2 regions of the Herbiconiux sp. 11R-BC genome follow, and region 2 is predicted to be linked to the other one. Evidence: riboswitches for the same ligand, from Rfam matches in the RefSeq annotation. Region 2 holds a riboswitch; the other holds the start of a gene.
The links. Region 2 has a riboswitch for glycine ahead of VD659_RS01770 (L-serine ammonia-lyase). Riboswitches for the same ligand answer to the same signal wherever they lie in the genome.

Region 1: it holds a riboswitch for glycine, as region 2 does, so the genes downstream of both, gcvT (glycine cleavage system aminomethyltransferase GcvT) here and VD659_RS01770 (L-serine ammonia-lyase) in region 2, are expected to answer to the same signal.

Annotation. Positions count from the first base shown of each region.
Region 1 covers NZ_JBCEBO010000005.1:87,689-91,242, reverse strand. The annotation lists gene gcvP (aminomethyl-transferring glycine dehydrogenase) at 1-805, opposite strand, end outside; gene gcvH (glycine cleavage system protein GcvH) at 810-1,181, opposite strand; gene gcvT (glycine cleavage system aminomethyltransferase GcvT) at 1,183-2,385, opposite strand; glycine riboswitch at 2,452-2,564, opposite strand; glycine riboswitch at 2,566-2,665, opposite strand; gene VD659_RS13195 (fatty acid desaturase family protein) at 2,753-3,554, opposite strand, start outside.
Region 2 covers NZ_JBCEBO010000001.1:396,070-399,623, reverse strand. The annotation lists gene ribD (bifunctional diaminohydroxyphosphoribosylaminopyrimidine deaminase/5-amino-6-(5-phosphoribosylamino)uracil reductase RibD) at 1-1,022, opposite strand, end outside; FMN riboswitch at 1,104-1,265, opposite strand; gene VD659_RS01775 (GtrA family protein) at 1,614-2,078, shown strand; glycine riboswitch at 2,172-2,271, shown strand; glycine riboswitch at 2,297-2,408, shown strand; gene VD659_RS01770 (L-serine ammonia-lyase) at 2,458-3,554, shown strand, end outside.

The DNA of each region.
Region 1 (3,554 bases), on a different contig from region 2:
GCAGGGTGAGCGCGAGCAGATCGGCCGCCACCACCGCGATGCCGCCGGCCTCGTGCACGATCGAGATCACGTCGGCCGGGTCCCAGACCCGGCCGGAGGCGCCGGGGTACTGCACGAACACGCCGAACGCGCCGTCCGGCCCCGCGACCGCCGAGGCGAGCGGATGCGCGTGGTGCGACGGGTGGTCGACCGCGTCGAGCACGAGCTCCACGATCTCGATGCCCACGGCCTCGGCGCGGGAGCGCAGCAGCGACTTGGTCTGCGGGAAGGCGTCGGCGTCGACGATGAACCGCGCCGAGGTGGACTTGCTCGCCCGGCGCGCCAGGAGCATCCCCTCGACGGCCGCGGTGGACTCGTCGAGCATCGAGGCGTTCGCCGTGGCGAGCCCGGTGAGGTCGGAGACCATCGTCTGGAAGTTGATCAGCGCCTCGAGCCGCCCCTGCGAGATCTCGGGCTGGTAGGGCGTGTACGCGGTGTACCAGCTGGGGTTCTCGAGCACGTTGCGCTTGATGACGGCGGGGGTGACGGTGTCGTAGTAGCCGAGGCCGAGATACGACTTCGCCACGGTGTTGCGGGAGGCGAGCTCCCGCAGCTCCGCGACCGCCTCACGCTCGGTGGCGGCATCCGGGATCAACGACTCGCCGAGCGAGCGGTCGAGCTGGATGCTGCGCGGCACCGCCGCGGCCATCAGCTCGGCGACGCTCGCGTAGCCCACGGCCTCCAGCATGCGGGCCTGCGCCCGGGCATCCGTGCCGATGTGGCGCGAGGAGAAGGCGGACGGGGAGAGGGCAGTAGGGTCTGTCATCCGGTCACTCGCCGATCAGCGCGGAGTACTCGTCGAAGCTGAGCAGCGGCGGCAGCGCGCTGAACTCCACCTTGAGCAGCCAGCCCTCGCCCAGCGGGTCGCTGTTCACGAGCTCGGGCGAGTCCCCAACGGCGGAGTTCTTCTCGAGCACCGTGCCGTCGACGGGGGCGAAGAGCTCGCCGACCGACTTGGTGCTCTCGATCTCGCCCACGACGGTGCCGCCCGAGACCTCGGTGCCGGCGTCCGGCAGGTCGAGGTAGACGATGTCGCCGAGCTGGGCGGCGGCGTAGGCGGTGATGCCGATCGTGGCCGTGGTGCCGTCCACCAGCACCCACTCGTGCTCGGCGGTGTAGCGGAGTTCGTTCTGTTCGGGCATGTCAGTCCTTCTTCCGGCGGTAGAACGGGAGGGGGGTGGTGCGGAAATCGAGGCGTTTGCCCCGGATGTCGACGCTCACGACGGTGCCGGGTTCTGCGTACCGTGGGTCGACGTAGGCCAGGGCGACCGGATGCCCGAGGGTCGGCGACAGGGCGCCGCTCGTGACGAGGCCGATCGGGGTGTCGGTGTCGGGGGCTCCGCCGCCATCCGCGGGCGCGTACACGGCGTAGTCGGCGCGCGCGGCGCGCTTGCCCTCGGCGACGAGCCCCACGAGAACAGGAGCGCCCTCGGGGGCTCCGGCCTCCAGGGCCGCCTTGCCCACGAAGTCGGGCTTCGAGAGCACGGGCACCCGGCCGAGCCCCGCCTGCGAGGGGAAGGTCTCGAGCGAGAGCTCGTGGCCGTACAGCGGCATGCCGGCCTCGAGGCGCAAGGTGTCGCGGCTCGCGAGTCCGGCGGGAACGAGGCCGGCGGCGGATCCGGCGGCGACGATCGCGTTCCAGAGCGCTTCGGCGGCATCCGGATGCAGGTAGAGCTCGAAGCCGTCCTCGCCGGTGTAGCCGGTGCGGGCCACGAGAATCCGTTCGCCCTCGAAGGTGCCCGGGAGGCAGCGGTAGTAGCCGAGCTCGGCGAGCCCGGGGACGTCGACCCCGGCGGCGGCCTCGAGGATGCCGAGCGAGGCCGGGCCCTGCACCGCGATCAGCGCCACCCCGTCGCTCTCGTCGGCCAGCACGGCGTCGAAGCCGTCCGCTCGCTCCGCGAGGGCGGCGGCGACGGGCGCCCGGTTGGAGGCGTTGGCCACCACGAAGAACTCCGCGTCGCCGACGCGGTACACCACGAGATCGTCGATGATACCGCCCGTGGGCGCCAGCAGCAGGCTGTACTTGGCCTGCCCGAGCTCGATCGCCGAGAGACGCCCGGCGAGCGCGAAGTCGAGGAAGGCGCCCGCCTGCGGGCCGCTCACGCGGAACTCCGCCATGTGCGAGAGGTCGAACAGGCCCGCCGACGAGCGCACCGCGTGGTGCTCGGCGAGGTCGCTCGAGTAGCGCACCGGCATCTGCCAGCCGGCGAAGTCGGTGAAGGTGGCACCGGCGGCCACGTGCACGGCGTGCAGAGGCGAGTAGCGGGGCGCGGAGGCGTCGGCCTGGGCGGGCTCGCCCGGCGTGCCGTGCTGCAGGAGGTGCGGTGAATCCACTGGCGTCGTCATGAGTTCTCCGGTGTCGTCGCAGAGTCGCCCCTGCGCGGGTCGGGAGCGCTGTGCGCTCGTGAGAACTCCCCCTCTGTCATCGTGCCTGAGAGATTCACGTCGCGCCCGGCATCCCGGTCGTTCGACGCTTTCACCGTGGGCGAGCCGCTGTCAATGCCGCGGACTGCTTTCCAGAGTGGCCAGTTCGACGCGGTACGGGGACCTGAGAGATTATCGGAGAGGATTGCTCCTTCGGTGCCACCGGGCTGGACTGCCCGGACGGCTCTCCCGCGTCGGCCTGATGGCCGGCGGTATTCAGTTGTGGTGAAGTGCTCGAGGCGCCTCGCGAACGAGCATAGCGCCGATCGTCAGGAGCGATCGCCCTCGATCAGGCGCGTCGCACGCGGTACTGGTTGACCAGGGGGCAGTCGAAGGGGTCGGGAGCGGCGAGACCCACCTTGTTCATGTAGGTGATGACCTGCTTGTGCGCCTCGAGCAGCGAGGTCTGCGTGTACGGGATCTTGTGCGTGGCGCAGTACTCCTCGACGATCGGGCGCACCTTCACCAGGTGCGGCCGGGGCATCGACGGGAAGAGGTGGTGCTCGGTCTGCAGGTCGAGGCCGCCCATGAAGATGGTCATGCCCCAGCCGCCCTTGATGTTGCGGGAGGAGAGCACCTGCTTCGAGAGGAAGTCGACGCGCGAGCCGGCCGGGAAGATCGTCATGCCCACGTGGTTGGGGGCGAAGGATGCTCCCATGTAGAGGCCGAACACGGCCAGCTGCACGCCGAGGAAGGCGAACGCCATGCCGATGGGAAGGAAGTAGAAGACGACCGCGATGTAGGCGACGAGGCGCACACCGATGAACCAGAGCTCGAGCTTGCGGCCCTGCACCGGTCCGCGGGCGAACAGCGTCTTGAACGACAGGTAGTGCAGGTTGATGCCCTCGAGCAGCAGCAGCGGGTAGAGCGCCCAGCCCTGGCGGCGCACCAGCCAGGCGGCGATTCCGCGCGTCTTGGCAGCATCCTCTTCGAGGAACACCACGGTGTCGGGGTCGATGTCGGGGTCTTTGCCCACGGTGTTCGGGTTGCCGTGGTGGCGGGTGTGCTTCGTCATCCACCAGGTGTAGCTCATGCCCACGAAGGCGGTGGCGAGGGTGCGGCCGGCGCGGTCGTTGGCCTTGCCCGACTCG
Region 2 (3,554 bases):
CGTGGTCGTGCGACGAGGCGGATGTCGTCGCCCAGTCTGCTGAGGTCTGTGATGGTGAGACGGCGCTGCGCCTCGATGGTGCCGACGCCGAGTTCGGTGAGGGCCGTGCGGGGGCCGCCGAGCAAGGTCGGGGCCAGGTAGACGAGCACCTCGTCGGCGAGGCCGGCGGCGAGGAACGCGCTCGCCAGCGTGGGCCCGCCCTCCACGAACACCGAGCGCACCTCGTCGGCGTAGAGCGCGTCGAGCACGTCGGCGAGTTCGTGCGTGGCGTAGTGACGGAGGGGCAGCGGATGCTCGCGCAGCCGCGACCCGGAGGGCACGGCCCGCGTGCCGATCACCACGGGCGCGGGCTGATGGGGGAACAGTGCGCCGTCGGCGTCGGGGTCGCGCGCCGTCAGCGCCGGGTCGTCGGCGAGGACGGTGCCGGTGCCCACCACGATCGCGTCGGCCTCGGCGCGACGCCGGTGCACGTCGGCGCGGGCTTCCGGGCCCGTGATCCACTGGCTCGTGCCGTCGGCCGCGGCGGCACGACCGTCGAGGCTCGACGCCCACTTCACCGTCACGAAGGGCCGGTGCAGGCGCACGCTGGTCAGCCACGGGCGGATGAACTCCTCCGCCGCTTCGGCGAGCAGGCCCTGCTGCACGTCGACGCCGGCCGCGCGCATCCGTTCGGCGCCGCCCGCGGAGCGCACACCCGGATCGGCGATCGCGAACACGACGCGGGCGACCCCGGCCTCGATCAGGGCGATGCTGCACGGGCCGGTGCGGCCCTGGTGGTTGCACGGCTCCAGGGTGACGACGGCGGTGGCTCCTGCGGCGAGCGCCGGGTCGGTCAGCGCGCTCAGCGCGTCCACCTCGGCGTGCGGCGTGCCGGCGCCGCGGTGCCAGCCCTCGGCGAGCACCTCGCCGGCGGGGGAGAGCAGAACACAGCCGACCTGCGGGTTCACGCCGTGGCGCGGGCCGCGCGACGCGAGTTCGAGCGCGCGGGCCATGGCCTCGGCCTCACTCAGAACTGCGCTCATCTCGTCCTCGGTCTCGTCATCGACGGACTCCGGGGTTGCGCTGAAGCAGCGCCCGCGGGTCGCCAGGAACGACGGAACCCGCGCGTGCATCCTCCCATCCGGACTGAGGCTGGTCTTCCGACCTGCCATAACCGTCGGTCTCGGAATTCCACCGAATCAACCTCCGGCGCCCTGTCACCAGGTCGCCGTCAGCTCGCGGACTGTCACCGCCGGTTCAGAATCTCACTGACCCCGGAGCACGTTGCTTACATCTCTTTATAGCTCAACGCGCGGGCCGGACGCATATTCCCGGTCACTTCACGACGCATTCGGATGCGGGAAAGACCGTGACCGTCTCGTGACCTTCTCGAATCGCCGCTTCGGAATCAGTCAGGGTATCGTGAAATCGTTCGGGTTCGCGATGTGGCGCTGAAAGGGTCATTGGCGTCTTCTGTTCGGTTTCCCCAGCTACGCTCAGCATTCCCCTGGAAGATACGACAAGTCCTCTTCTTGTATTCGTACGTCAGAATCGGTTGATCATCCATGAGCAGTGCCTCTCTTACACGGACCCGTGTCCGCATTCTGGCAACGGAATTCATTCGCTTCGGTCTTGTGGGTGGCCTCGGATTCATCGTCGACTTCGGCGTCTTCAACCTCTTGCGCGCCACGGTCTTCGACCCCGCGGTCGTGCACGGCGGTTCGGTCATGGCCAAGATCGTGTCGACGGTGCTGGCGATCCTCGTCAACTGGCTGGGCAACCGCTACTGGGCCTTCAAGGAGCGCCGTCGGGCCGACATGGCCCGCGAGAGCTTCGAGTTCTTCTTCGTGAGCCTGCTGGGCATGGGCATCGGCCTCGGCGTGCTGTGGGTGTCCCACTACGGCCTGCACTTCACCTCGCTCTTCGCCGACAACGTGGCCAACGTCATCGGCCTCGTGCTCGGCGCCGTCTTCCGCTTCGCGCTCTACCGCCTCTGGGTGTTCGCACCGGGCCGCTCGAGCGCGGGTGCCGCGGCCACCGCGGCTGCGGCGGCGGCCGCCAAGGTGGAGTCGGTGGGCAAGACCACCTCGATGTCCTGAGCTCGCTCCCCGTTCGCCGCTGAACTGCCGGCGGGCGCCCCTCTGGCGCCGCACCTGTCGATGAGGTAGGTTCGGGCCCATCGAACACGCCTTCGTGTCACGGCGGGAGAGTCCTCCCGAGAACCGTCGGGCAGGCGCCGTAGGAGCAATTCCTCTCCGGGAAACTCTCAGGCCCCCGCACCGCCGTGGCCGGCCCTGACTGCCACCGGCAGGCGGAGCCGGGCGACTCTGAAGAGCGAGCCGAGTGGCGCATCCGCAGCACCCGGCTCCACCGAAGGGGCAAGCGGCCACCGCCGCGGAATCTCTCAGGTCAGGGACAGAGTGGAGAGGCAGAACCGGCGTCGCATCGGCGACCCCGGCCGCCTCGGCAGGAGTCCCCATGACACTCAGCGTCTTCGACCTCTTCTCGGTGGGCATCGGCCCGTCGAGCTCGCACACCGTGGGGCCGATGCGGGCGGCCGCGTCGTTCGTCGCGGGCATCCGGTCGCTCGTCGACGACGTGGCGTCGTTGCGGGTCGACCTCTACGGATCACTGGCGGCCACCGGAGTCGGGCACGGCACACCGATGGCGGTGCTGCTCGGGCTGGAGGGCTACCGGCCCGAGACGGTGACGCCCGAGGAGGTGGATGCGCGGCGCGCTGCCCACGAGCGCGGCGAGCCCGTGCTGCTCGGGGGAACGCATCCGGTGCCGTTCGGGCCTGAATCGCTCGTCATGCATCCGCTCACCGTGCTGCCGCGGCACACCAACGCGGTGCGGCTGACGGCCTTCGACGCCCAGGGGGAGGCGCTCGCCACGGAGACGTACTACTCCGTCGGTGGAGGATTCGTAGAGCGCGACGGTGGGGATGATGCGCCGGAGGCATCCGGTGCGGTCGTCCCGTACCCGTTCCGCACCGCGTCCGAGCTGGTGGGCCACGCCCGGTCCACCGGTCTCGGCTTCGGCGGAGTGATGCTCGCGAACGAGGTGGCGCTCGGCGGCGATCGCGACTCCGAGCGGCGGCCCGGCGCCGTCGGTGACGCCGTCGACGAGGTGCGGGCGCGGCTGCTCGCCATCCGTGACGTCATGGATGCCTGTGTGCAGACGAGCCTGGCGCGCACCGGCGTGCTGCCCGGAGGCCTCGGCGTGCGGCGCCGTGCGCCCGAGTGGCGCGAGCGACTGCGCCGGGAAGACCCCGAGCGCGCGCCCGAGTTCTGGCAGGAGTGGGTCAACCTCGTCGCACTCGCCGTGAACGAGGAGAACGCCACCGGGGGCCGCGTGGTCACCGCCCCCACGAACGGCGCGGCCGGTATCGTGCCGGCGGTGCTGCACTACGCCCGGCGCTACCTCGCCGTGGGGCTCTCCGACGACGAGGTGTGCGTCCGGTTCCTGCTCGCCGCCGCGGCCGTCGGCGTGCTCTACAAGGAGCAGGCCTCGATCTCCGGGGCAGAAGTGGGCTGTCAGGGCGAAGTCGGCTCGGCCTCGTCGATGGCGGCCGC